Regions from separate parts of the Micromonospora palythoicola genome, predicted to be linked through region 4. Evidence: riboswitches for the same ligand, from Rfam matches in the RefSeq annotation. Region 4 holds a riboswitch; each other region holds the start of a gene.
What was found. Region 4 has a riboswitch for cyclic di-AMP ahead of V5O40_RS03575 (NlpC/P60 family protein). Riboswitches for the same ligand answer to the same signal wherever they lie in the genome.
Positions count from the first base shown of each region.

Region 1: it holds a riboswitch for cyclic di-AMP, as region 4 does, so the genes downstream of both, V5O40_RS07575 (C39 family peptidase) here and V5O40_RS03575 (NlpC/P60 family protein) in region 4, are expected to answer to the same signal.
Region 2: it holds a riboswitch for cyclic di-AMP, as region 4 does, so the genes downstream of both, V5O40_RS05325 (coiled-coil domain-containing protein) here and V5O40_RS03575 (NlpC/P60 family protein) in region 4, are expected to answer to the same signal.
Region 3: it holds a riboswitch for cyclic di-AMP, as region 4 does, so the genes downstream of both, V5O40_RS06640 (coiled-coil domain-containing protein) here and V5O40_RS03575 (NlpC/P60 family protein) in region 4, are expected to answer to the same signal.

Region 1 covers NZ_JBAGKI010000011.1:101,996-109,007, forward strand. The annotation lists gene V5O40_RS07565 (helix-turn-helix domain-containing protein) at 1-551, shown strand, start outside; gene V5O40_RS07570 (DUF397 domain-containing protein) at 542-742, shown strand; gene V5O40_RS07575 (C39 family peptidase) at 1,007-1,888, opposite strand; cyclic di-AMP (ydaO/yuaA leader) riboswitch at 2,112-2,252, opposite strand; gene V5O40_RS07580 (hypothetical protein) at 2,530-3,288, opposite strand; gene V5O40_RS07585 (hypothetical protein) at 3,482-4,033, opposite strand; gene V5O40_RS07590 (acyltransferase family protein) at 4,145-5,467, opposite strand; gene V5O40_RS07595 (hypothetical protein) at 5,761-6,792, shown strand; gene V5O40_RS07600 (glycosyltransferase family 2 protein) at 6,920-7,012, shown strand, end outside.
Region 2 covers NZ_JBAGKI010000007.1:97,706-104,717, forward strand. The annotation lists gene V5O40_RS05300 (AI-2E family transporter) at 131-1,378, opposite strand; gene V5O40_RS05305 (hypothetical protein) at 1,483-2,268, opposite strand; gene V5O40_RS05310 (hypothetical protein) at 2,507-2,902, opposite strand; gene V5O40_RS05315 (helix-turn-helix transcriptional regulator) at 3,000-3,335, opposite strand; gene V5O40_RS05320 (carbonic anhydrase) at 3,535-4,233, shown strand; gene V5O40_RS05325 (coiled-coil domain-containing protein) at 4,319-5,335, opposite strand; cyclic di-AMP (ydaO/yuaA leader) riboswitch at 5,340-5,470, opposite strand; gene V5O40_RS05330 (YibE/F family protein) at 5,637-6,983, opposite strand.
Region 3 covers NZ_JBAGKI010000009.1:112,703-119,714, reverse strand. The annotation lists gene V5O40_RS06640 (coiled-coil domain-containing protein) at 11-1,114, opposite strand; cyclic di-AMP (ydaO/yuaA leader) riboswitch at 1,119-1,250, opposite strand; gene V5O40_RS06635 (cation diffusion facilitator family transporter) at 1,403-2,320, opposite strand; gene V5O40_RS06630 (HelD family protein) at 2,404-4,518, opposite strand; gene V5O40_RS06625 (alpha/beta fold hydrolase) at 4,616-5,539, opposite strand; gene V5O40_RS06620 (carbonic anhydrase) at 5,689-6,345, shown strand; gene V5O40_RS06615 (hypothetical protein) at 6,424-6,753, opposite strand.
Region 4 covers NZ_JBAGKI010000005.1:28,668-35,679, reverse strand. The annotation lists gene V5O40_RS03585 ((Fe-S)-binding protein) at 1-978, shown strand, start outside; gene V5O40_RS03580 (C40 family peptidase) at 1,247-2,242, shown strand; cyclic di-AMP (ydaO/yuaA leader) riboswitch at 2,436-2,570, shown strand; gene V5O40_RS03575 (NlpC/P60 family protein) at 2,583-3,614, shown strand; gene dcd (dCTP deaminase) at 3,627-4,205, opposite strand; gene V5O40_RS03565 (pyridoxamine 5'-phosphate oxidase family protein) at 4,283-4,819, shown strand; gene V5O40_RS03560 (zinc metalloprotease) at 4,886-5,890, opposite strand; tRNA gene V5O40_RS03555 (tRNA-Gly) at 6,195-6,268, shown strand; gene V5O40_RS03550 (phosphoribosyltransferase family protein) at 6,377-6,913, shown strand; gene V5O40_RS03545 (LLM class flavin-dependent oxidoreductase) at 6,961-7,012, shown strand, end outside.

The DNA.
Region 1 (7,012 bases), on a different contig from region 4:
CCTACCTGGAGGCGGAACGCAACGCCCGGCAGCTCCGCTGTTACCAGCCGACGCTGGTGCCGGGCCTGCTCCAGACCGAGCGCTACGCCCGCGCGGTGATCCGGACCGACGCCGCGCTGACCGAGGCGGGGGTGGAGCGTCGGCTGGCCAACCGGATGGCCCGGCAGACGGTGCTGGAGCAGGACGACCCGCCGCAACTCGTCGCGGTGATCGACGAGGTGGTGCTGCGGCGGGTCGACGAGGACCTGAAGGACGTGCTGGTCGAGCAGGTGCACCACCTGATGGCGCTGGCCACCCGGCCCAACATCAGCGTGCACCTGGTGCCCACCGGCATCGCCATGCACATCGGACTGACCGGCCCCTTCATCCTGGCGCGGGGCGCGGACGGCGGCTGGGTGGGTAATCTCGAAACTCAACTCGGCGGCGTCCTGGTCGACAAGGACGACGACCTGAGTGACCTGCTGTCCCGGTGGGAGACGGTACGCAACGAGGCACTGTCCGGCCGCCAGTCGATCGAGCGCATGAAGGATGTTGTGAAGCCATGGATCTGAACGGCGCGACCTGGCGCAAGTCCACCCGCAGCGGCGCCGGCGGTGGCGACTGCGTGGAGGTCGCCGACAACCTGCCCGGCGTCGTGCTGGTCCGCGACACCAAGAACCGCGACGCCGCCACGCTGGTCTTCACCCCGGCCGCCTGGGCGAGCTTCGTCGGCCTGGCGAAGCAGCACCGCACGCACGCCTGACGAGCCCGAACTTCGTCGCCCCGGCGACACCGCACCGCACGCACGCCGGACGAACCCCGAGCCACGTCGACCCGACGACACGGGCACGACGCACGCCTGACGAGACCCGAGTCACGTCGACCCGTCGACACAGCTCGACCCACGCCTGACGAAACCCGAGCCACGTCGACCCCACAACGCAGCACGACCCACCGCTCGACGTACCCGAAACGGAAGCCCTCGGCCAGCGGGCCGAGGGCTTCCGGGTGCGGCGGAACGATGCGATCAGGCCGAGTAGCCGCGGGTGGCGGCCCAGTTGGCCAGGTCGATGGTGCTGAGCCAGTACGACGGGTAGGAGGCGTCGGCCGAGTCGGCGATCTTCACCAGCCGGCCGGAGTCGTCGTAGCCGACCACGGCGATGTAGTGGCCGCCGGGGAAGGAGTGCCAGCGGCCGTCGGTGTCGGTGACGGAGCCGGCGACGTTCACCACGACGCCCCGCCCGTCGGTGACGGCGGCGACGACGTCCGCCTGGAGCTGGTCCATCTGGGCCGGGGTGGCCGCACCGCCACGGATCATCGTGGTCTCGTACGGGTCGCCCTTGACGACGGCGTTGAGGACGCGGGTGGTGTCCTCGGCCGAGTTGGTGCCGGCGAACGTGGTGCCGAGCTGGCTGGCCAGGGCGTCCTGGCTGCGCGCGACACCGGCGGCGCTCAGCGCGTTACGCACCGCGGCGGGACCGCAGTAGTAGCCGTTGATCTGGGCCTGGTGGTCGTAGTCCAGAACCTTCGAGGCGGGCGGCTTCGGTGCCGCTTTCTTGCTGGTCAGGTCCGGGTCCGGGGTGGCCGAGCTGGGCTTCGGCGACGGCGAGGCGGCGGCGCTTGCCGGTGCCGGACTGGCCGGCGCGGCGCTTGCCGGCGCGGCGCTGCTCGGCGCGGCGGTGGCCGGCGCGACCTGCGCCTGGCTCGGCGCGGCCACCGTGTCGCCGCGTAGTTCGGCGGCGGTGGTGGCCCGCGTGGGGGCCGGGGTGTTCCCGGTGCCGGCCAGGGCGGCGCCGGTGCCGGTGGCCAGGACGAGCGCCACGGCGGATCCGGCAACGAGCTGATAGGGGCGTTCGCTGACCAGCCGGCGGAGCCGGCGGGTGAGGGCGTGCTTCACTGATTCCTCCACGGGCTGAGGGGAGAACGGCGCACCGGCTCCGGCGGTCGGGTCGGCGACGGGACGCCGACGACCACCCGGGTGAGCGGGACAGACCGTTCAGGGGTACGCCCGGCGGGCCGGGCGGTGGCGATGACCGGGGTCAGCTCGCGGCGGTCGGGCCGGCGAGCACGGGCACCGCGGTGCCGTGAAGGTGGGGGAACGGGGAGATCACATCGGACTGCACGAGGGTTGGTACTCCTTCCGTCACCGCCGACCGGGTTAGCTGACGGATTCGGGCGGGAAGTCGCCCTACCGCGGGCCGAGGCTCGCGGATTCACCCCAGTGGTGCAGTGGGTCCCCGGTTCGTGAGTTCACGATTGAGCGGGTCGGTACGGCGTCGCTTCCTGCGATCGGTTACCGCACCGGACGCGCTGACACTACTGGCCGGTCACCTTGAAGCCAACCCGCTCTGACCTGCTTAAACATGATCGGGCGGGGCAATTTTCGGGTATCCGGGAACTGGCGTCGTTCAATGGGACCGACCGCATTCCGGGTACCAACGGGTGACAACCGGACGGCAGGGAGAAAACTCGACGGGGATTACTGCGGCAAACGTCTCACCTACGAACAGTGACCGAATTTCGAACCAATGTGACCCGGCTCACGGAATTTCAGCCGAGCCGAGCCGGACGCCAACGCGGGACCAGGTCGGACCGCTCGACGACGGCGCGTCCGGACGCGGGCGCTCGGTTCGGTCGGAGCCGCGCGGCGGCCGCGTACGCCTCGGCGGAGAGGCTGCGGGCCGCCTCGGTGGCCAGTTCCGCCGCCCGCCACAGGTCACGCTCCCGCTCGGCGGCCGATCGATAGGCGGCCAGGCGGTTGTCGCGTACCACCCGGGCGATGACGGCCTCCTGCTCGGCCGGGTGACGTCGGGGATCCCAGCCGGACCGGTGCGCCAGTACGTCGGTGAGCTGCCGGACGGTCAGGTCACCGCGCCAGTGGGCAGCCATCGCGGCCCGGTGCAGCCAGCGCTCCCGAGCCGCGTACTCGGCCGGGGTGCGCGGGGTGCGCGGGGCCGGCAGTCCGGTGACACCGGCCAGCCGACGGGCGGCGGCCTCCGCCTCGTCGTACGCGACCCAGGCGCGGTCCAGCTCCCCCTGGGCCACCCGCCACGCCGTGCGCCGCCGCTCGGCGTTCTGGCCGGCGCCGGCTGCCGCGACCGCCACCTCCCCGGCGTATCGGCGCAGGTCGGTCTCCTCGGCCGCGGCGCGGAGCGCGTCCCGGTCGGTGGTCTTCTCCACCGGTCCGGACGGCTCCGGGCGGGCGACCAGCACGGTGAGCACGCCCAGCGCGAGCACCAGCAGGACCGACCAGATGGCGGCGGCGCGCGGCACGTCGATCAGGAACTGGTAGAGAACGGTTTTCTCCATGTCGGCACCTCAGGGACATCGGTACGGCGAAGGTGGTCGTACCGGCAGCGGACGGCGTTGCGGCGCGGTTGCCGGGGTTCGGGCGGGCGGTGCCGCCGGTCGTGGCGCGCACCGACGGCGCGATCGGCGGCAACGGGCTGGCCCGTGCTCGGCGCGGGTGCGCGGCGCGGAGGCGACGAAGGGGTCGCCAGGATCAGGCGTGCGGTGGGGCGCGGGCGACCCGGACACCCGCCACCGGAGCCGCCGGCCCCCGCGTGACGCCGGCGGTGCCGCTGCCGAGCGCCGTCAGCCCGGGCTGGCCACCGGCCGCCGGCGGCGTCGCGGGCATCGCCGACCCGGCGGAGTCAGCGGCGTCCCGCGCGCTCGGCGACCCGGACGCCTCCGCCGCGTCACCGGCGCGCGGCCCGGCCGACGACGCGGACGCCCCGGCCAGGTCGGCGTCACCGGCACCGCGCACGGTCGGCATCGCCAGGCCGACCCGGTCGAGACCGGTCGCCAGGTCGAGGCTGGCCACCAGGTCGAGACCGTTCGCCAGGTCGAAACCGGCCAGGTCGGGGGGTGCGGCGACGTCGCGGGCCAGGTCACGCGCGACGGCGGCGGCCTCGGCCGGCGATGCGACGGGGGGCCGGTCGGGCAGTGCCCAGGCGCCGAGGGTGAAGGCGGCGGCGACCGCGAGCCCGGTCAGCAGCCGCGCGGCCCAGCGCGCCAACCACCACAGCGGACGGGCGGGCGCGGCGGGAAGCACCTCGTCACGCTACCGCCACCGACGGCCCGCACGCACCGGTCACCGGGCGTGTCGTACCGTCCGGCGCGTCGGGTACGTACGCCTATTTGCGCAGGTCAGCCCGCCGGCCGCCTACCGTCCCTGCTGGACGGAGCGGCCCTGCCCCGGGCCGGTGGCGAGGTCCGCATCGCCGTCACCGGACACCCGCTGGCGCGGCAGCCCGTCCACGACCGGTCCGCCCGGCGGACCGGATCGCGGGACACCGTTCGACTCCGTGACTCGCGCCGTGCCACCGGACGTCGCGGACCACCCGCCATCCGGCGTCGCGGGCCCGCCGTCCTGCGGGCCGGGTCGTGGTGGCCGGGACGGGGCCAGGAGACGCATCATCGGCTGCTCCACGTACCGCTGCAACAGCGCGGCCAGTCCCAGGGTGAGCAGCAGGAATCCGATCACCGCGACCGGGCCCCACCAGCCGGGCAGGCCGGTGCCCCAGTCGCCGCTGACCCGCAGGATCGTCATGATCACGAAGACGTGCACCAGGTAGAAGGCGAACGAGACCTCGCCCAGCCAGACCATCGGTCTGGAGCGCAGCGGTGAGCGCCGCCCGTGCACGTCCGCGTCGGCCGCCGCCGCGATCACCAGGACGTACGCCGCCGACAGCAGTGCCGTCCAGAACTCGGCCGGGATCCACCGGGAGGCCGCCACCCAGGTCAGCACGAAGATCAGACTGGCCAGCGGTAGCCGTGGCCCCCGCCAGCGACCACGCAGCATGAGTTCGGCGGCGGCCACGCCCATCCAGAACTCCAGCGAACGGACCAGCGGGAAGACCTGGGCGAACCACCAGCGGTCCGCCTCCGGCACCAGGGCCTGCCCGGGCCACAGCGCCAGGATGAGCAGCGGCACCGCGATCACCACGGCCCACAGCAACCAGGGTCGGGCGCGCCGCACCGCCGGCAGCACCAGCGGCAGACACAGGTAGAAGAACAGTTCGCAGGAGAGCGACCAACTGACGTTGTTGACGCTGTAGAAGTGGCCGGGCCGGGGATCCCAGGCCTGGACGAGGAAGAGGTTCTCCAGCGCCGCCACCGGGTTGATCGGGTCGGCGAACCAGAGCATCGCCAGCATGGCCAACGCCCACAGCACCAGATGGTTCGGATAGATCTTGGCGAACCGTCGCCGCCAGAACCGGCGGCGGGAGGCGCCCGGCCGCATGGACCAGACCAGCACGAAGCCGCTGAGGATGAAGAAGAACTGCACCCCGGACAGGCCCAGGGTGAAGATCTCCCCCACCACCGCCTGGGGGCCGGGGTCGGCGATGATGCGCATGGTGCCGGCGTGGAAACCGAAGACCAGCAGCGCGGCGATCCAGCGCAGGCCGGTGAGCGACGGCAGGCGGTCGGCGTTCGTCCGCCCGGTCGGGGTGGTCGCCGACGCCGCGAGGGTAGTGCTCGTCATGCCCGCCTCCCGGTTTCCGACCACGTCACACGCGCACCCATTTCCTGCCGGCCGCCCGGACGGCAGCCGGATGCGATCTTTCGCGTAACCGGTCTGGTGGCCCAGGCACCCTACCCCGGGCAGCTGGCGCAGAACGCGCTGCCTCTGCCACCCCCTGCCGCACTCCAGCGACCACTATGCGGCATTTGCCCGTTCTGGCCAGACGGCCCTGGCCAGTTATCAAAACCAATGTAAAGTGCGCATCCTCTGACACCGTTCACAGGTACGCCGTACCTTTGTGGAAGGAATGCGCCTTGCGTCTGAAGCATCGACCACGTTCCGCAACCGTCGCCCTCGCGGTAGCGCTGCTCGCCCTCCCGGGTTCCGCCTCGGCTGCGGCCGGAGAGGCAGACGTCGATTCGACAGTCGCCGCGGCCGGGGTTCTGCGCGTCTACAACAACAACATCGAGAACCTCGTGACGAACAACTCCGACGGGACGTGCACGCGCATCTCCGGGCCGGACCACCTCACCTCGATACTCGTCGACGACAACGGCCAGACGGGCACCGCCGGGGTGGTCGCGCCCGACATCCTCATCGTGCAGCAGCTACGCGGCACCGGCCAGGCCGAGGCGTACGCGAACCAACTGGCGGCCAAGTTCGGTTACCCCGCCGGCACTTACGGCTCGATCGTGGTCTGGACCGACCCGGAGCCCTGGGGCAGTACGCACAAGTGCAGCGACCAGTCGCTGGGCGACCTGAAGAAGAAGCAGACGAACGCCATTATCTGGAACACCCGGACGCTGAGTCTGGCGTCGGGCGACATCTCGAAGTACTGGAGCGCCGGCTGGCTGAAGCCGGGCACGGCCTACAACAACGGCGCGGGTTGCACCTTGTACAAGCCGCCGAGCAACGACGACGGCACCACCAACGAGCACAAGTGGAAGCGGACCAGCGCCATCGCCGCCCGGTTCACCATCAAGGCGACCGGGACCACGGTCTTCGCCGCCACCATGCACCTTCCGGAGCAGAACCGGCAGAACGCCTGCGGTGGTGCCGGCCACACCGGCATCGCGAGCAGCGGCATCCACATCGGTGCCGACGCGACAAGCCTGATGAACGCCTCGACGATCCGTATCGTCGGTATCGACGCGAACCGTACGGGCATCGCCGCGAACACCCTGAGCGGATTCGGCATGACCGGTTACGGTGCGAAGCCGACGATGAACTCCAGCAAGATCGACTACCTGTTCATCCGGGGTGACGTGCGGCAGTCCAGCATCGACCACACGGTCTCCGGCACCAAGTCGAACCACCTGGCGCTCTACGGCTTCATCAACTACTGAGCCTTCGGGCTCGCAGGATCGCGCCACATCGTCGTTAACCTGGCACTCATCGGCTGTTCAAAAACTTCACCGCGTCCGGCCACGTCAGGTTCCAGGTGCGTCAACCCGGGTGGCCGAAGGTTTCCGGGTGGTCACACCGCCGACGCCAACGCCGCTGCTGAGCATCGTCGTACCGGTTTACGGCGTCGAGGCGTATCTGCGGCAGTGCCTGGACTCCATC
Region 2 (7,012 bases), on a different contig from region 4:
CCCAGCCACCCGGTCCCCGGCCCCCTGGTCTCCCGCCACGGTGAGGGCGCGGTTTGCGGCATCTAGGGCTCTCACGTCCGTCTGATGGCACGACATGCCGCAAGTCGAGGAGGCCGACGACCGGCCGCCGTCAGGCGGGCTCGGGATCGGGTCCGGCCGGCGACGTCGACGGTCCGGAGGGCGACGATCCCGAGGGGTCGGTCGACGGGCGGGCCGGTGGTTTCTTCGATGGCGGCGAGTCGGGTGCCGGTGGGCCGGACGCCGAATCGGACGCGTTCGCGGCGGCCTGTCGTTGACGCTGGACGCTGTCGATGACCCGCCAGGCGACCGCAACGATCGGAACCGCGACGAAGGCGCCCGCGATGCCGGCGATGAGGGTGCCGGCGGTCACCGCGACCAGGATCACCACCGGATGCAGCCGTACCTGGCGCTTCATCACCAGCGGCTCCAGCAGGTTGCCCTCGATCTGCTGGACGGCGATCACAGCGGCCAGGGTGAGCAGGGCGGTGGTGGGCCCGTTGGCGGCCAGGGCCACCAGCACCGCGACCGCACCGGCCACGGTGGCACCGACGATCGGCACGAACCCGCCGATGAACGTGATCAACGCCAGCGGGAACGCCAGCGGCACCCTGAGCAGCACCAGCGCCAGGCCGATACCGATGGCGTCGATCGCCGCGATCAGCATGGTGCCCCGGCTGTACGAGCCCAGGGTGTGCCAGCCGGTGCGACCGGCCTCGGCGGCGATGTCCCGGTTGGGCCCGGCGGCCCGGCGCAACGTCCAGTGCCACATCTCCCGGCCGTCCTTGAGCAGGAAGAACAGCAGCACCAGGGCGAGCAGGATCGAGCCGACAACCTCGGCCACCGTGCGGGCGCTGGCGACCGGGTCCACCTGCTGCTGGCTGATCGCCTGGCGCAACTGGGCGAGCAGACTGTCCAGCTGCGTGTCGCTGACCGGCAGGGTGGAGGTGACGAAGTCCCGGGTGCGCTCCAGCCCCTGACGCAGTTCCTCGCCCAGTTCGCTGAACTGGTCGGCGGTCAGACTCCACACGAGCGCGCCGACGCCGCCCAGGATGCCGAGCAGGAGCAGGACGCTGAGCAGGGCGGCGAGCGCGGCCGGCAGCCGCAGGCGACGCAACGCCAGTTGCACCGGATCGAGCAGTGCGGCGAGGAAGAGGGTCGCGGCCACGGCGATGGCCAGCGGGGTGACCAGCAGCGTGATCCGGGCCAGCAGGTAGAGCCCGGCGGCGATCACCACCAGGCAGGCGCTCCACACCACCGCCGACCGGACCAGCCAGGGCAGGGCGGCCCAGGTCTGGCGCGGTCCGGCGCCCCGCACCGCCGTCTCGTCGGGCTGGTTCCCGCCATCGCTTGCGACCACGTCGGCCCTCCTCAATGTCCGGCGAGGTCCGTACCCGGTCGACGTCCTTCCGACACTAGTTGCCGGCGACCGGCCCGGAGGGCGTTCGGCTCGCGAGACCCGACTCAGTACGCCGCGACCGGTGCCCGGCCGACGACCGCCGGGATCTCCCGGGTCTGCTCGGCGGCGCCGGGTGCGGTCAGCGGCAGGACCGACTCGCGCTCCTCCACCACCGGCACCAGGGCGGCAGCCGCTTCCTCGCGCAGGGTGCGGGCCGCCGCGGCGGCGAGTTCCGCGGCCCGCCAGGTGGCCTGCTCCCGTTCCCGGGCCGCCCGTTGCCGGGCCAGGAGGTGGTCGCGTACCGCCCGGCGGAGCATCAACTCCTGCTCCACCGGGTGCAACCGGGGGTCCCAGCCGCGATGCGCGAAGACGTCGCTGAGCTGCTCCACCGACAGCTCCCGCCGCCAGTACGCGTCCAGGGCGGCCCGGTGCAGCCAGCGCTCCCGGTCGGCGTACTCGGCGGGGGTGCGGTCGGTCTGCGGCAACGGCATGCCGGCGGCGCGGGAGAGCCGGCGTACGTCCGCCTCGGCCGCCTCGTACGACCGCCACGCCCGCTCGGCCTCGTCCTGTGCGGCGAGCCACTCGTCGCGCCGGTGCCGGGCGGTGGCGTCGGCCCGGTCCGCCGCGATCGTGACCTCCTCGGCCCAGCGCTCCTGGTCACGTCGGTGCTCGGCGAGGTCGGACGGGCTCGGCAGAGCGGCCTCGCGGATGCGGACGCCGGCGTCGAAGCGGAAGAGCCGGGGTCGTAGCAGCAGGCCGGTGACGGCGAGGGTCACCACGCCGAGCAGGCCCAGCCAGATGGCCGCGGCCCGGGGCGCGTCGAGCAGGACGGAGGACAGGGCGGTACGCATCATCAACACCTCGCGGTCGGGATGAGTCGTCGACTGTGGTGGACGCGGGTCGTGACGGCGGGGCAGTTGCCCGGGACGCGGCTGATGCCGTTCCGGGCCGGCCGGATCGGGCTCGCCGGGATGGTCCCGGCATCACCGTGGCAGTGACGCGGTGAGTCGGCTGGTCGCCTGGATCCGCCTGGCGTCTGGCCAGCGCGGCGGCGTCACCTGCTCGATCGGTCGGCCGGACCGCCGTCGGTCAGCCGGTGGGTGGGCCGCGTCGGGTCGATTCGCCCGCGCGAACGGCGGGCACCGGGGCAACGGGGTGACCGACCCGGGCGGCGGCAGCGGATGTGCCGTCGGTGCCTGCGGGCCGGACCGGAGCACTGGTGGCCGGCTCTCGCCACTGGCCGGCGTCGGCCGCCCGCACGGGCTCGACGGTGGGCCGGATGGCCGGCATCGCGGTGGACGGCGAGCCGAGGGCGACGGTGGCGGTCGGTGGTGACACTGCGGTGGCCCTGGCCGGCGGATCGGCCGCGACGGCCCCGCCGAGGCCGACGGCGAGCACCAGTGACGCCAGCGCCAGTCGGGTCAGCTCGCGCAGTGCGCGCAGCGTCGCCGGCCACAGTGGACGGGCGAACGCGGGAGACGGCACGGCACCCAACCTATCCCGCCTTCGGTGGGATCGCAGCGCCGCGTTCGTCCGGGGTGGGTGAAGCACGCCACGTCGTCCGATCAGGAGGGCCGTCGACTCACCCCTCGGCGGTGCCGGTGGCCTGTTCCTTGGTGAAGAGGGCCAGCAGGTCGCCGACCTCGTGGTCGGCCTCCGCCGGGTGACGGAACCGTCCGGCGGGGTTCAGGGTGTACTCGTTGCGCCGCCCCACCCGGGTGCGGTGCAGGTAGCCGCCGGCCTCCAGGTCGGCGACGATCGCCTGGGCGGCACGCTCCGTGACGCCGACCTCGGTCGCGACGTCCCGTAGCCGGGCGGTGGGGTTACGGGCGATGGCGAGCAGGACGTGCGCGTGGTTCGTGAGAAAGGTCCAGTTCCGCGCGTTTTCCCGTGCGTCAGTGCTCGCCATGTCCGCCATCGTATGACCTGCCGTTCGGCTACCTCGGCTCGCGCCGTCGCCGACATCGGCCCGGCCGAGCGCAAGCGTCGACTGATGCATGAAATACATATCACGTATAGGTTGACGTGCGTTATGCCGCGTGTGACCGTGATGGCAGCCCGTGACCAGCGTCGGCCGGGATGACCAGGCATTCCTCCCAGAGATGAGGTGCAGCTGGATGAGTCGACCCGGAACGCCCGGTCCGCAACCAGGGCCGGACCGCGAGGCGCTCAGCGCGGATCATGCCGGTGCCCCGCAGCGCGCCCTCGCCGAACTGCTCGCCGGCAACCACCGATTCGTCACCGACGCGCTGCGGCATCCCAATCAGGACGCCGGGCGTCGGGCCGCCGTCGCGACCGGGCAGCATCCCTTCGCGGTGATCGTCGGCTGCTCCGACTCCCGGCTCGCCGCCGAGATCATCTTCGATCGCGGGCTGGGCGACCTCTTCGTGGTCCGCACCGCCGGGCACACCGTCGGGCCGGAGGTGCTGGGCAGCGTGGAGTACGCGGTGGCCGTGCTGGGCACGCCGCTGGTGGTGGTGCTGGGCCACGACTCGTGCGGTGCCGTCCAGGCGGCCCGCGAGGCACTGGCCACCGACACCACGCCCCCGGGGCATCTGGGTGCCGTGGTCGACGCGGTGGTGCCGAGCCTACGCCGAGCGCAGGACGCCGGGGTGCAGGAGCTGGACGAGATCGTGGACATCCACATCGCGCGAACCGTCGAGACGATGCTGGACTCGTCGGCGACCCTCGCGGCGGAGGTGGCTGCCGGGCGGTGCGCGGTGGTCGGCATGTCGTACCGACTGGCCGCCGGTGAGGTGCGGGCGGTCGCCGCGGAACCCGCCGAACTGGCCGGCGCGATGGCGACCGCGCCCTGATCCGCGACCGACGACGACGTCCGGAACGACGAGGGCCGTTCCGCCACGGTTGGCGGAACGGCCCTCGGTGCGTCGCGCCGGGCGATCAGAGCAGTGACACGTGCACGTGGTCGGTGTGGTTGGACGGGCCGCTGTAGGAACTCCAGCGTTCCGTCGCCGCGAACCAGATCTGGCGGTTCCAGATCACGTAGTAGACGCCCAGCCGGTCGGCGTTGCGGACCAGGAAGGCCGCCAGGTTGTTGCCGTAGATCCGGGTGTCGTTGTTGTGCCACGGGCTGAAGCCGCTGTTCTGCAACGACCAGTCACAGGCCCGACCCTTGGGGTGCTCGAACTTGTCACCCGGCCGGAAGCAGCCGACGAACCGGTTGAACCCGGCCCGCTTGACCTCCTTGTACATGTGCAGCGTCCGGGGCGTGATGCAGCCCGACGTGGTGGGGTCGTTCTGACTGCACGACTCGGGCTTCCACCCGCCGTCCGAGGAGCGGTTCGGCCCGATCCGGGCCACCGGCGAGGTGGCGTCCACCAGTCCGCCGGTCAGGCCGACGCCGCCGACCAGCCGGAGGGACTTCTCCGCCTCGCTCTTCTTGCGCGCCATGTCGTTGGTCAGCTTCTTCTGCTCGCGCACCTCGGCGTCGAGCGCGAGCTTGGCCTGCTCGGCGCGGAGCTTTATCGCGTTGACCTCGCCCAGCTTCTTGTCGTTCACCAGGTTCAGCTCGTCGAGCGCCGAGGCCCGGTTGATGAACGAGTCCGGTGCGCCGCTCTGCAACAACATGGCGATCGCGCCGACCCGGCCGGTCCGGTAGGACTGGGTGGCGATCTCGGCGACCTGGGGAGCGAGCGCGTCCAGGTCGGCCTGCGCGGCACGGACCTCGACCGCCAGCTGGAGCTGGCGCTTCTTGGACTTCTCCAGCTTGGCCTTGGCCTTGGAGTAGTCCCGGGTGGTCGCCTCGATCAGATCGTTGAGCATCGGCGGGTCGTCGTCGTGCTCCGCCGGTTTGGGGTCGTTCGGTGCGGCCGTGGCCGGCATCGGGCCGGCGAACACGGCGAACGCGGCGAACACGGCCACCACGGGTGTCAACCAGCGGCGTAGGGGTGCCGTCACTGTTTTCCCTTCCATCGACCGCCGACCGGGTTAGCTGACGGGTTCGGGACGGAAGTGGCCCCTACCGCTTTCGCGGATTCACCCCACCTACCTGGGTCCCCGGCTCGCCTGAGGGCGATTGGGCGGTGGCACCGCAGGCGCCGCTGCGCGCCTTCGGCGGTGACCGGCAGTGAGGTTACCCGACAGTCCATCTGTGCTTCTACGCCCCGAACCCGACTAGATGCGTCATTTCGTAATCGCTTTGAGTGACCAGCGACACGGTTTCGAGCCGCATCGGCAGGGGCGGTCACGTTGAGGAGTGTCACCATGTGGTGTCCGTGCTCCTGTCCGGGTCGGGCCACCCCGAGGGGGTGGCGGGGGACGTGTTTCGGGTGGGTGGGGTGCTCAGGGCGCGGAGCGCCTCGGCCCGGTCCGTCGCCGGCCGGGGGACCAGGGGGGTGGGTTCACCGGTGCGGGCACCGGCCTCGCCGCGTCCGGCGGTGGTGACGACCGCCGCCAGCGCCGTGGTCAGCGGCACCGCGGCGATCAGCCCGAGCGTGGCCACCACGCTGCGGACGATCTCCGTGGTGAGGAACTCGCTGGTCACGATCTGGCCCAGCGCGCGGGAGTCCGCGGTCAGCAGGAGCAGCAGTGGCAGCGAGGCCCCGGCGTACGCCAGCACGATGGTGTTCACCACCGAGGCGATGTGGGCCCGCCCGACCCGGGTGGCCGAGCGGTACAGCTCCCGGCGGGAGAGGTTCGGGTTGGCGTGACGCAGTTCGTTGACCGCGGCGGCCTGGGTGACCGTGACGTCGTCGAGCACGCCCAGCGAGCCGATGATGATGCCGGCCAGCAGCAGGCCGTGCAGGTCGACATCCCCCCGGAACATGGACAGGGTGGTGGCGTCCTCGCTGCCGAATCCGGTCAGGTGGGTGGCCCCGGTGGCGGCCAGCCCGAGCAGCCCGGTGAGGACCAGACTGGCGAGCGTGCCGAGCACGGCCACCGAGGTCTGCGCGGAGATGCCGTGGGTCAGATACAGCACCACGAACATGATCAACGAGGCGCCGACGATGGCGACCGCGAGCGGCGGCCGGCCGGCGCTGATGCCGGGCAGCACGAAGGTCAGCAGGATCGCGAAGCTGGCCGCCAGGCCGCCCAGCGCCGCCAGGCCCCGTAGCCGCCCGAAGGCGACGATGGCGGCGGCGAAGAGCACGGCCAGCCACACCAGCGGCTTGCCGCGCTGGTGTTCGGCGATGTTGTAGGTGCTGATCGACGGATCCTCCGGGTCGATGAGCGAGACCAGGATGATGTCGTCGCCGACGTCGACGCGGGGTGCCCCCGGCCCGGCCGGGATGGGCGTCTGCACCTCCTGGCCGGCGTCCGGGCCGGTCTGCACCCGCACGGTGACCGTGCCGCAGGGGCCCGCCGCGGTTGTCGGGGTGCCCTCGGGCACTGCCGGGTTGGACGGGCAGGGCTCGCTCACCACCCGGGTGACCGTGCCGTGGTAGCGGGGGGCGTCGTCGGTGGCCTCGGGACGTGGGGCGTCCCGGGGCCAGAGCACGATCGCGGCGACCAGGGTGGCGAGGAAGAGGGGCACCACCGTCACGACGAGGATCCGCCGCACCCCGGGCGGGGTGGGCGGAGCGGAACGGGTGTGGTCGGCGCCCATTCAGTGTCTCCCAACGATTCCAGGGCTGA
Region 3 (7,012 bases), on a different contig from region 4:
GACGAGGAGGTCAGTACACCGACAGGTGGACGTGGTTGGTGTGGTCGCTGGACGGGTCACCACGGGCACCGCTGTACGACTTCCAGCCGCTGCTGGGCAACCAGATCTGCCTGTACCAGATCACGTAGAGCACCGCGAGCCGGTCGGCGTTGTTGACGAAGTACGCCGCCAGGTTGTTGCCGTACGAGCGGTCACCGCCGGTGGCGTCCCCGCCGAAGCCGTTCTTCTGGGCCGCGAAGTCGCAGGCCCGACCCTTCGGGTGCTCGCCGGAGCCGCCGGAGCGGTAGCAGGAGACGTACCGGGTGAAGCCGGCCGACTTGGCCTGCTTCAACGCGTGCAGGGTGCGTGGGGTGATGCAGCCGTTGGCCGGGGTGGGGTCGTTGACGCTGCACGACTCCGAGGGCCACGACCCGTCGGAGTTGCGCGGAGCCGGCTTGGCGGTGGGGCTCGACCCGCCGCTACGCGACGGTGACCGGGCGGCCCGTTCGGCGGCCCTGGCCCGCTCGGCCGCCTCGTCCCGCTCGATGGCCACGGTCAACGCCCGCTCGGCCTGGTCCTTGCGCTTGGCCATCACGGCCACCTGCTTGCGCTGCTCCTGGATCTCCGCGTCCAGGGCCTGCTTGGTGGCGCTGACCTCGTCCCGGGCGGTCTGGAGTTCCCGCAGCGCGCGGTCCTCGTTCGCGGCCACCGCGTCCAGCGCCGCCGCCCGATCCATGAAACCGGCCGGTGACCCGCTGTTGAGCAGCGCCGAAGCGGCACCCAGCCGTCCGGTGCGGTACGCCTGAGCGGCGATCTCGGCGACGTTGGTACCGCGCTCGGCGACCTGGCTCTCGGTCGTCTTGAGCCGCTCGGCCAGCTTCTTCTGCCGCTTCACCGAGCGGTCGAGCGCGGTCTTGGCGTCGAGGTAGCCCTTGCTGGCAGCCTCCAGCTGGGCCCGTAGGGCCGGGGTGCCACCCTCGTCGTCCACATCTCCCGGTGCCGCCGCCCGCAACGCCTGCGGTGCGGCGGTCGCTGGGGAGAAGGGAGCCAGCGCGACGCCGAGGGTGAGGGCGAGCGCGGCGGCGATCAGGGCCGCCGTACGGGCGGCCGGTCTTACCGTTGCCACTGCTGGCATGCACATGTCCTTCCGTCAGCCGCCGACCGGGTTAGCTGACGGGTTCGGGACGGAAGATCCCTACCGCTGGCGCGGATACACCCCAGGAACATGGTTCCCCGGTTCGCCCTGGCGGGCGATTAGGCGGCGGCCGCCGCCGGCACCGGTGGGTGCCGCCTGGCGATGGCCGGGTCAGAGCCTACCGGTGCGCACGTGACCGGTGCAGCTGCTGTTACTGCTGGTGTTCGGTTGTTGACTAGTGAACCAGAGCAAATCGGACAACAACCTACTTTTACCCGATTGGCCTGGTCACCACCGCACCGCCCCGCAACCCCCGGGGTCGGTACGCGGCTCGACCTGGAGGGTCGCGTGGTCGATCTGGAAGTCCTCGCGCAGCGCCGAACGGGCCGCCGCCAGGACGGTGCCGACATCGGCGTCCGGTCTGACGGTCAGGTGTGCGGAGGCGACCTCCATGCCGGAGGTCAACGTCCAGACGTGCAGGTCGTGGACGCCGGCCACGCCCGGCACCGCGGCCAGCCGGTCGTGCACGGCGGTGACCTGCAGGTGTTCCGGTGCGGCCTGGACCAGGATGCGTACCGCCGCCCGGCCCAGGCGCCAGGTCCGGGGCAGGATGAACCCGGCGATCGCGACCGCCACCAGCGGATCGGCCCACCACCAGTCGGTCACCGCGATCAGCAGGGCGGCCGCGATCACCCCCAGCGAGCCCAGCAGGTCCGCCAGCACCTCCAGGTAGGCCCCCCGCAGGTTGATGCTCTCCCGCGCACCCGGACGCAACAGTGCGAACGCGGCGACGTTGGCGAGCAGGCCGAGCGCCGCCACCACCAGAACCGGGCCGGCGAGCACCTCGGGCGGATTTCCGAAGCGACGTACCGCTTCGACCAGCACGTACACCGCGACGCCCGAGAGCAGTACCGCGTTGGCCAGGGCCGCGAGCACCTCCAGCCGGTAGAGCCCGAAGGTGCGTTGCGGGTCGGTGTCGGCCCGCCGGGTGGCGGCCACGGCCGCGAGGGCCATCCCGATGCCCAGCACATCGGTGAACATGTGTCCGGCGTCGGAGAGCAGGGCCAGCGAACCGGTCCGCAACGCGGTGACCGCCTCGATCACCGTCAGCGCACCGAGCAGGGCGAACGCCGCCCACAGCCGGCCGGAGTGGCGGCGCGCGGCGGTCGACACCGCAGCGTGGTGGTGGTCATGGCCGGCACCCACCCAGACACCTTCCGTCGTCCGGCGAGCCGGGGACGGACCTATGCCAACATCGCTATGAGTGCAATCGTCGGGCCTCGTGATCGCTAACCGGTCGGGTCGACGGTGGTCAGCCGCTGGGTGGCCCGGGACAGCGCGACGTAGAGAGTACGGACACCGGAGCCGGGCTCCGCCCGGATCTCCGCCGGGGCGACCAGCACCACCCCGTCGTACTCCATGCCCTTGGCCTCCAGGCTGGTCACCACCTGCAACCGATCGCCGCCACGTGCCCCCAGCCAGGCCGCGACCTGATCCCGTCGGGGCACCGGGGTGATCACCCCGACGGTGCCCTCCACCTCGCCGAGCAGGGCGCTGGCGGCCGTCACGACGGTCGCCTCCAACTCGGGGGCCGGCACCACGAGCCGCACCGGATCGATCCCGGTGGAGCGGACCGCGGTGGGCAGCGCGAGATCGGGGTACGCCCGCCGGATCTCGGCCGCCGCCACCGCGAAGATCTCGGCCGAGTTCCGGTAGTTCGTGGTGAGGGTGAAGCGGTGCCGACGACGGCGACCCAGCGCCTGGTCACGGGCCCGGGCCAGCTCCTGCGGATCCCCCGTCCACGCGGTCTGCGCCGGGTCGCCCACCACCGTCCAGGACGCCAACCGGCCGCGCCGGCCCACCATCCGCCACTGCATCGGTGAGACGTCCTGGGACTCGTCGACCACCAGGTGGGCGTAGTCGCGGTAGTCCTCGGGGCGCTCCCGAGCGGCCTGCCGGGCAGCCCGCTGCCGGTCGGCGAACGTGCTCAGCTCGCGTACCCCACCGGCCAACTGGAACGGGTCCCGCTTCGGGCGGGCGGCGCGCATCGGTTTGCCGAGCAGCGCGTCCAGCTCGTCCAGCAGCGCGACGTCGGCGACGGTCGGACCATCCGTGGCCAACCCCCGGTACGCCGAGCCGAGCAGCCGGATCTCGGCACCGGAGAGCAGTCCCGCGCCGTACCGGCGCAACCGCTGCGGATCGGCCAACCAGGCGAGCACGTGCCGCGGATGCAGCCGGGGCCACCACGCCTTCAGGAAGTCGCGGAAATCGGTCCGGTCGATCAGCTCGTCCTCGAAGGCGCGCTGCTCCGGCAGCCCGGCGATGCCCAGCCGGCGGGCCTGCGCCCAGAGCGCGGCGAGCACGCCGTCGAAGCCCGCCCGACGCACCTCGTTGCGGCGGGCGCCACGGGGCAGCGCCCGCTCGCGGATGGCGTCCAGCTCGGCCCGCTCCAGCCGCAGCAGCGTGCCCCGGTACAGCAGGCGCAGCTCGGGCGGGGCATCGGGCACCGCGTCCCGGGCGGCCCGTTCCAGCACCCGGCGCATCCGCAGCGAACCCTTGACCGCCGCCACGTCGGGCGGGTCGGTGCGGGTGGCCACCACCCCGGGGAACAGGGTGCCCAGCGAGTGCAGGGTGGCGGTGTCCTCACCGAGCGACGGCAGCACCGAGGCGATGTACTCGACGAAGACCGAGGAGGGGCCGATCACCAGGATGCCGCCACCGGCGTACCGGCTGCGGTCGGTGTAGAGCAGGTACGCCGCGCGATGCAGCGCCACCGCCGTCTTGCCGGTGCCCGGGCCACCGGAGACGATCGTGACCCCCGAGCCGGGGGAGCGGATCGCCTCGTCCTGCTCGCGCTGGATGGTGGCCACGATGTCCCGCATGCCGCGACCGGTGGTCCGGGACAGGGTGGCCAGCAGCGCGCCGTCGCCGACCACCGGCATGTCCGGTGGGGCGGCGTCCGGGTCCAGCAGGTCGTCCTCGATCCGGGTGACCCGCTCGCGGCTGGACTGGATCGTGCGGCGCCGGACGACGCCGAGCGGCTCGGCCGGCGTCGCCTGGTAGAAGGCGGCGGCGGCCGGGGCCCGCCAGTCCACCACCAGAGTGGTGGCGTCCTCGTCGCGGATACCGAGTCGCCCGACGTACAGGGTCTGCCCGTCCCGCAGGTCGAGGCGGCCGAAGACCAGCCCCTCGTACTCGGCGTCGAGCACGTGACGTCGCTGCGCGGCGTGGAAGACCATCGCGTCCCGCTCGACCAGCGCACCGAAGTTGCCGACCCGGGCGAGCCGGTACCCCTCCCGCTCCGCGCGGACGGCGGATCGGCGCAGCTCGGCCAGTCGCGCGTACACCCGGTCGAGATGCCGTTGCTCGGCGGCGATCTCCTGATCCAGGGTGCTCTGGTCCACCGCTCGCTCTCCTCGTGACGCCGCCCGACCAACCGCACGAGATTACGCCCCGCGTCCGACCTGGCCGGAGGGGCACCTTGGCCGAGGCCGTCGGCGGTCAGCCGGGGACGCGCCGTCCGGCCGGGAGATCATCCAGAACCCGGCGCAACACGCCGGCCAGGGCGGCGTTCACCTCCTCGGGCCGCTCCATCATCAGCATGTGTCCGGCGCCGGGGCAGACGGTCAGGTCGGTGGCCGGCAGCGCTGCGGCGATCGACTCCGCGCACGGTGGCGGGGTGAGCCGGTCCCGGTCGCCGACCAGTGCCGCGGCCGGCAGGTGAGCCAGCGCGGTGAGCGTGTCCAGCCGGTGCTGGGTGCCGATGGAGGCCCGGAACCCGCCGATCGACCGCAGCGAGGCGCGGGCGACGGCCGAGGTGACCAGCCGGATGTCCGTGGGGTCGCAACGGTCCCCGAAGAGCATCCACCGGATGCTCGGGCGCAGCGCCCGTAGCAGCGCCCGGGGCGGTCGCCAGGCGCCGCAGCGGGCGAGGACTCCCGCGCCGGTGGTCTCGGCCAGCCGGATGATCCGGGCGATCCGGGGAGAAAGGCCGTAGACGGTGTGGGTGTGGCCCTCGGCGGTGGTGGAGACGAAGACCAGTCCGGCGGTACGCCGGGAGAAGTGGTCCGGGTGGCGGTGCGCGTACTCCATGATCGTCATGCCGCCCATCGAGTGGCCGACCAGCACCACCGGGCCGGTGGGCGCCACCCTGTCCAGCACCGCGGCCAGGTCGTCACCGAGCTGGGCCAGGGTGGCCGTGGGCAGGGCCATGCAGCTGGACCGGCCGTGCCCACGCGCGTCGTAGGTGACCACCCGGACCGAGCCGAACGTCTCGCGGATGGCGGCCAGCTGCCGGTGCCAACTGCGTCCGTCCAGCGTCCAGCCGTGCAGCAGCACGGCGGTCACCTCGGCGTCGGTCGGGCCGGCGGTCTCCACGTGCAGGCGTACGTCGTCGCCCAGCCGTACCTCGGTCGGCTCCGGCATTGCCACCTCCCCACGGCGCACGGTTGCGTAACACCGGGGATACCCGGTGGTAACACCGGCTACCCGTCATGACAACACGCCAACCGGGGTGTTGAGAAGATCTCGTCGATCGGCTCCGCCGGGGCGACGACCCGGCCAGGCTGAGAGGCATGGCAACCAGGGGTGGCACACCCGCCGGCTCCGCGCTCGCCGGCCAGGCCCGCGGGGGCACGCCGCGCGCGGCCCTGGCCGAGCTGCTCGCCGGCAACCGGCGGTTCGTCAGCGGGCAACCGGTGCACGGCCACGACGTGACCGCGGCGGCCGCGACCGCCTCGGGCGACCAGCAGCCGTACGCCGTGGTGCTCGGCTGCATCGACTCGCGGGTGCCGTTGGAGGCGATCTTCGACCAGACCTTCGGATCGATCTGCGTCATCCGCACCGGGGCGCAGGTCCTGGATCGGGCGGTGCTGGGCTCGATCGAGTACGTGGTCGAGGTGCTGGGCGTGCCGCTGGTGATGGTGCTGGGTCACGAGCGGTGCGGCGCGGTGCAGGCGACCATCGACTCCCTGCGTACCGGCCGGCGTCCGGCCGGCGCGCTCGCCCATCTGGTCGACCGGATCGCGCCGGCGGTCACCGAGGTGGGGCTGGACGAGAGGAACCTGCTGCCGCTGGCCGTCCGTCGGCACGTGGTCCGTACCGTGGCCGCGCTGCGCGCCGACCCCAGGCTGACCCCGCCGGTCGCCGCCGGCCGGCTCGCCGTCACCGGAGCCGTCTACGACCTCGCCACCGGTGAGGTGGCCCTGCTGGACCCGCCGGAACGGGCCTGAGACGGTGAACGCCCGCCGGGGGTGACCCGACGGGCGTGCACAGGTGGTACGGAGCGGGCGCGACGCGCCCTCGGCCGATCAGGCCTCGAAGACGCCGGCCTCGACCAGACGCTTCTCGGTGGCGTCCCAGCCGTCGCCCGGGTGGGCGGCGTTGAGACCGTTGAGCTCGGCGCGGATCTTGGCGGCGTGCCCGGCGGCGGCCAGCACCCGGATCTCCTCGACGAAAGCCTCGGAGTCGGTGCGCAGGTGCGCCGTCTTGCCGTTGGTGAGGTTCCGCACGTAGGCGTGCTTGCCGCCGTTGAGCGGGATGAGGTACTTGAACTCGCCCAGCACGCTGAGGGCGCCACCCTGGCCAGCCTGGCCGGCCCGGACTGACGCGCGCGCGGTCTTAGAGGTGTTGCTCGCCACGGAGGTACTCCTTGCAAGACGTACGGAGGACGGAACGTCCGGGGGCTGGTGCGGGCGCCGTCAAGGCGAGACCCGCGGAGGCTTACGCGGCACAGGCCGCCGATGGAACTGTACACGACCCACGATGCCGGCTGGTCATCGCGGCGTCACGAGGTGGAACCCCGGTCACCTGTCCGGGTATTCCGGGCGGCGGATTTTCCGATTCCCTGGCGTACCATCCGTCACAGCAGTCATCATGTGTTCCACAAGCCCGGATCGG
Region 4 (7,012 bases):
CACGTCGACCACATCGTCGACATGCGCCGCTACCAGGTGCTCATCGAGTCCAGCTTCCCCTCCGAGGCCGGCGTGATGCTGCGCAACCTGGAGAACAAGGGCAACCCGTGGGGCGCGCCGCAGAACACCCGGGAGGACTGGACCAAGGGCCTCGACTTCGAGGTGCCCCGGGTCGGTGAGACCGAGGACTTCGAGTACCTGTTCTGGGTGGGCTGTGCCGGTGCGTTCGAGGACCGGGCGAAGAAGACCACCCGGGCCGTCGCGACCCTGCTCAACGAGGCCGGCGTCTCGTTCGCCATCCTCGGCGAGGGGGAGACCTGCTCCGGCGACCCGGCCCGCCGGATCGGCAACGAGTTCGTCTTCCAGATGCTGGCCCAGCAGAACGTCGAAACCCTGAATGAGGCGTTCGAGGGCCGGGAGAAGGCCAAGCGCAAGATCGTCGCAACCTGCCCGCACTGCTTCAACACCCTGGGCAACGAGTACGGCCAGCTGGGCGGCGAGTTCGAGGTGGTGCACCACACCCAGTTGCTGGCCCACCTGGTCGCCACCGGCAAGCTCACCCCGGTGCAGCCGGTCGACGGCGGCGTCACCTACCACGACCCGTGTTACCTGGGCCGGCACAACCGGGTCTTCACTCCGCCGCGCGAGGTGCTCGGCAGCGCGATCGAGGGTGAGCTGACCGAGATGCCGCGTAACAGCGAGCGCTCCTTCTGCTGCGGTGCGGGTGGTGCCCGCATGTGGATGGAGGAGCGCATCGGCAAGCGGATCAACGTGGACCGGGTCGAGGAGGCCATGTCCACCGGGGCGAGGACGGTCGCCGTCGGTTGTCCGTTCTGTTCGACGATGCTCACCGACGGGGTGAACGGCAAGGGTGCCGGAGAACAGGTCGAGGTCATCGACGTGGCCAGCGTACTGCTCCGCTCGGTCAAGCCCGAGCAGGTCGGCGGCGCCGAGGAGACCACGCCGGTGACCGGCTGACCGGCCCGGACGCACCGGGCGGGGCGGCACCCCTATCCAGTGCCGCCCCGCCCGGTTTTGTATTGGCGTACGTGACTATAACGAATCGGCCGACACCCATAGTGTGCGTACCGTCGCGCAAAGGTGAATGAGCCGTTGGTCGCCTTGATTCCCCACCTACCGTTCCCTAATGTGGGGCACCGACCGCCATGGGTCGTCGGATCCCGCCACTTACCTCTCGCGGGACGCCCGGTGGTCGGTTGCAAAGGAGACGCTGCCGGTGGCAACCATGCCCCTCCATCGTCGTGCGCCGGGACGATCCCGTCCGGGTGGCCTGCGTAGGGCCGCCCGCGGGCTGGTCGTCCTGGTAGCCGCCGCCGCGGTCGGTGCCGGCCTGCTCGCCGCCCCCGCGTACGCCGAGCCCTCGGTCGAGGAGATCGAGGCCCAGATCGACAAGCAGTGGCAGAAGCTGGAGCCCACCATCGAGCAGTACAACAAGGTGCGCTCCCAGCTGCGGGTCAACAGGCAGAAGTCGAAGAGCCTGGAGAAGAAGATCGAGCCGCTGGCCCTGGAGACCGAGCTGGCGATGAACCGGGTGGCCGACCTCGCCTCCCGGTACTACATCACCGGCCCGTCCAAGGAGATCGGTGTCGTGCTGCTCAACTCGAAGCCGAACGAGCTCGGCGAGCAGATGGCCTTCCTCGACCGGCTCGCCTCGCAGGAGCGCCGCGAGCTCGAAGGCGTCATGAAGATCCGCAAGAAGTACGACGACCAGAAGGCCAAGCTCGACGCCCTGATCGTCGACCAGGAGGCGAAGCAGAAGCAGCTGGCGGCGAAGAAGAAGCAGATCGACGCCGAGATCAAGCGGCTGGAGAAGTCGCTGCCGGTGACCACGGTCAAGACGACCAACTGCCCGACCATCAACGGTGTGGTCAGCGAGGCCGCCCGAACGGCGATCCGGACCGCCTGCGCCCAGGTCGGTAAGCCGTATGTTTGGGGTGCCACCGGGCCCAACTCGTTCGACTGCTCCGGTCTAACCCAGTACGCCTACCGGGCGGCCGGCATCTCGCTGACCCACTTCACCGGCGCACAGTGGAACGAGGGTAAGGCGATCTCCCGCTCCGACGCCCGCCCGGGTGATCTGGTCTTCTTCTTCAGCGATCTGCACCACGTGGGGCTGTATCTGGGCAACAACCAGATGGTGCACGCGGCGCGGGCCGGTAAGCCGGTCAACGTCTCGCCAATCACGACCATGCCGCTCGCCGGCTTCCGCCGACCCGGCTGAGCCACCATCGGCCGCCGCCTGAGCGGTCGCCCAGGAACGCCCGAGGGCCCCCGGTCAAGCCGACGGGGGCCTTCGTCATTGTCAGATGTCAGCACCCACAGTGATGGTGCGGCTCTGTTGCGTATCGACGCCGGTCGTCCCTACGCTGGGCAACCGTCGGCCGCTGGCAGGTCCGCCCAGCCCGGGCGGTAACGGTCCGACACCGCCGAATCGCTCGTGAGCGAGCCGGGGAACCAGGTACCTGGGGTGAATCCGTGACGGTCACGGTAGGGCGTCCCTTCCCGCCCGAACCCGTCAGCTAACCCGGTAGGCGGTAGCGGAAGAAGGAGTGCTGAGCCCGGTGGCAGATCATGCACCGCGGCCACCGTCGTCGCCGGCATGGCCCGGCCGATCGGCGGTCCCGCCGCGTTCCAGCTGGTACCGCTGCATTCTCGCCGGCCTGGCCGCGACCGCCGTGATGCTTGTCGGTGGCGCGACGCAGGCCCGGGCCGAGCCCACGGTCGCCGACATCGAGCGCCAGATCGACGAGGACTGGAATCGGCTCGAACCCGTCATCGAGCAGCACAACGCGACCCGGCAGGACCTGGCCGGCAAGCGGCGGGAGGCGGACGCGCTGGCCGCCCGGATGGCACCGCTGCAACGCCAGGTGGACGAGGCCATGGACCGGGTCGGCAAGCTCGCTGCCCGCGCCTACAAGGGCGAACACGTCCGGGTCGTCAACACGCTGCTCGGTAGCCGGTCGCCGGGCGAGGTGGTCGAGCAGCTCGGCCTGCTCGACCGGTACGCCCGCGTGCAGCAGCAGGACGTGCGGCACGCGAGCGACCTGCGCGACGAACTCGCCGAGACCAAGGCCGGCCTGGACCGCACGATCGGCGAGCTGACCCGCACCGAGGCCGATCTCGCCGAGCGGCGGCGACAGATCGACGCCGAGATCGACAGGTTGCAGCGGCTCCGGCTGCGGGCGTACGGGAAGGGTGGTGGTGGCCCGCTACGGCCGGCGCCCTGTCCGGCCAGCTACCCGGGCGGAGCGGCCGGCGAGGCCGTGACCTTCGCCTGCGCCCAGATCGGCAAGCCGTACTCCTGGGGCGCCGAGGGGCCCGACGCGTACGACTGTTCCGGGCTGACGTTGGCCGCGTGGTCGCGGGCCGGTGTCGCGCTGCCGCACAACGCGGCGCGGCAGCGTCGGGTCACCGAGGCGGTGAGTCGTGGCGCGCTGCGCCCCGGCGACCTGGTCTTCTACTACCGGGACCTGCACCATGTCGGGATGTACGTCGGCGACGGCTGGGTGGTGCACGCCTCCCGGGCGGGTCAACCGGTCAAGATGAAGCGGCTGGACAGCAGCCCGGTGCACAGCTTCGGCCGGCCCGGCTGAGGATCGCCGGTGTCAGCGGGTGGGCCAGGTGCGCCAGCTCTGCCAGGCACGACTGGGCGTCGGGCCGCGCTGACCCTGGTAGCGGGAGCCGTAGACGGCCGAACCGTACGGGTGCTCGGCCGGTGAGGAGAGCCGGAAGATGCAGAGCTGCCCGATCTTCATCCCGGGCCAGAGGGTGATCGGCAGGTTTGCCACGTTGGACAGTTCCAGGGTGACGTGACCGGAGAAGCCGGGGTCGATGAAGCCGGCGGTGGAGTGGGTGAGCAGGCCGAGTCGTCCCAGGCTGGACTTGCCTTCGAGGCGGCCGGCGAGCTGGTCGCCCAGCGAGATGACCTCGAGCGTGGAGGCGAGTACGAACTCGCCCGGGTGCAGCACGAACGCCTGGCCGTCGGGCACCTCGACGGCCGAGGTGAGGTCGTCCTGCCGGGTGGCCGGGTCGATGTGGGTGTAGAGGTGGTTGTTGAAGACCCGGAAGAGTTTGTCCAGACGCACGTCGATGCTGGAGGGCTGCACCAGAGTGGGCTCGAACGGTTCGAGCGCCAGGGTGCCCGCCTTGATCTCGGAGACCAGGTCGCGGTCGGAGAGCAGCATCGCCACACCATAGCTGCCGGTATGCGACACGCGTGTCGGACTACCCGCTTCGAACGTGTGTTCGATAGGATGTCGGCATGGCTTCCTGGTCCGAATTCGCCGCTGACGAGCCTCGACTCGCCAGCGGGATCCGCCTTCTCATGCAGCAGTACGGCCCGGGCTTCGGCTACCTGGCCACGGTCCGCGCCGACGGCGGACCCCGGGTGCACCCGGTCTCCCCGGTGATCACCGACGACGGTCTCTACTGCTTCGTTGTCGATTCACCGAAGCGGCGCGACCTGGAACGCGACGGCCGTTACGCGCTGCACTCGTTCCCGCCGGAGGAGAGCGACGACGAGGCGTACGTGGCCGGGCGGGCCCGGCCCGTCACCGATGACGCCACCGTCGCCCGGCTGGCGTTCGCGGCGCGAGCCGCCCCGCACGCCGACTGGCGCCTGTTCGAGTTCACGGTCGACGTGGCGATGCTGGCCCGACGGGAGCAGTCGGTGGCTGGGCCGAGCGAGCTGGCGTCGCGTCCGGCGGTCCAGGTCTGGCTCGACCCGGCGGGCGCCACACCCCAGGCCACGCGCTCGGTGCCGGCCCACTCCGGGCGGCATCACCGCCGCGCCGCCTGACCACACCCGCAGGTGCCGGCCCGTCCGACGGAGCCGGCACCCGCGGTACGCGGTGCGACGCTCGCGCTATGCCGCGCGGTAGGAGTTCCAGGCGTTGATCATGCGGGTGGCCTGACCCGACGTGAACTGGTACATGCAGCCGTCGTACGAGTAGTCCATGAAGTTGGTGATCGGGTCGAGGCCCGAGCTTGAGCAGGTGTCCCGGCCGGTCGGGCAGCCGCTGGCCGGCGAGGCCTCGGCCGGGGTGTCCGACACCTGGTCACCGCTGCCCGAGCAGCCGCCCTGGAAGGTGTGGTAGAGGTTCAGCCAGTGGCCGACCTCGTGGGTGCCGGTGTCACCCTGGTTGTAGTTGGTGGCGGTGCCACCGGGCAGCGACTCGCTGAGCACCACCACGCCATCCATCACGTTCAGGTTGCGCTGCGGGAAGGTCGCCCAGCCGAGCAGGTTGTTGCTCAGCGCGCCGAGGTAGATGTTGAGCGTCGCCTTGTTGCCCTGCCGCAGCTGGGTCTTCATCTGCCGCTCGGCCGACGAGCCCTGCCGGATCGGGTACCACGACGAGTTGGTCACCCGGTTGATGCTCTGCAACTGGAACGCGAAGGCGGTCGCGGCGCCACCCGTCGCACCGCTGAACGACTGGTTGAGCACGTTGATCTGGGACTGGATCATCGAGTCGGGGATGTTGCCGCCGGCCCGGGTGGTGTCCCGGCGAATCACGTGCACCACGACCGGGATGGTGACCGAGGCCGCAGCGGCCTGGGCGCTCAGCGCGCGTTGGCCAACTCGCTTGGCGCGCTCTTGCAGGATGTCGGCGAACTCGGCCTCGCGTTGGTGCACCTGGGCGAGGGTCAACTGGTTCGGATCGTGCTTGACGGCGCTGCCACCCTTGGCCCTGGCCAGGGTGCCCGTCTGATCCTCACACACCTCGTCGGCCGTGACGGCGGCCGCCGCCGGGCTCGCGGTCGTGGTGGCGGCCGGCAGGAGGCCGACCGTGGCCACGCCGAGCACCAGTGCGAGCGACGTCGATGCGATGCCGGCCGTGCGCCGGTTCAGCAGGACGGGACGCAGTCCCATATGCCCACCTCTTTCTGGCGACGCGACCGGGGGTTGTGTCGCGTCGTGCGGAAAACGTGGGGCAGACGTTACAACCGATAGACAGATTTGAACATGGCCATATGTTGCGGTCATGAAACTTCTCCCCGGCCCATCCGAAGTTCAAGATCTACGCAGTTCCCGGGATGTTGCTGCCGCCGACCCGCCGCGACACGGCAACTTCGGGGATCTTGCTGTCTGAGACCGCCCTGGCGCGACGCGCGGCGTGAGGGGTGGGGGGCCTTGGGTGCATCCGGGTGAGGGCTCGGGTAGAGTGATCCCGCTCGCGGGTGTAGTTCAATGGCAGAACATCAGCTTCCCAAGCTGACAGTGCGGGTTCGATTCCCGTCACCCGCTCCACGCACGAAGGCCCTGGTCAGGACGCGAGTCCCAATCAAAGCCTTCGACCTATCCCGGATCGCGAGCCGAGCCCCGGCGGTCGTCGGCCTTGGCAGCCATAATCCCACCATGTCCAACTCCACACGTGGTGCCCTGCTGAAGCACTTCCGATGGATCGAGGGCCACGCTGACGTGTGGGCGATATTCCGCGATGCCAAGGCACTGCGTCATGTCGTCGCAGGTCTGGTCGATCCGTTCAGGAACTCGGATGTCACCGCCATCTGCGGGATCGAGTCCCGGGGGTTCCTTCTCGGGGGCGCCGCGGCTGTGGAGTTGGGCGTCGGCTTCATCCCGGTGCGCAAGCGTGACGGGCTGTTTCCTGGCGACAAGATCACAGCGGCGGCCGAACGGGACTACCGCCAGCAGTCGCACACCTTGCGCCTGCAGCGATCCTCACTTGGCTCACACGATCGGGTTCTGCTCGTGGATGACTGGATCGAGACAGGCAACCAGGCGCTCACCGCCAGACAGATGGTCGAGCAGTGCGGCAGCAGCTGGGTGGGGTGCAGCGTCCTGGTCGATCAGCTCCATGATGATCGACGGGCGGCACTCGGCACGGTGCTGAGCCTGGTGCGGGCCGACGAGTTGCCGGTGTGGACCGGCTAGCACTCCGTGCGAGGGCGACGGGCCGTCCACCGGCACCCCGTCCGCCGATGCCGGCGGTGCCACCCACCGAGCCCCGTACGATCGTGATCATGCGAATAG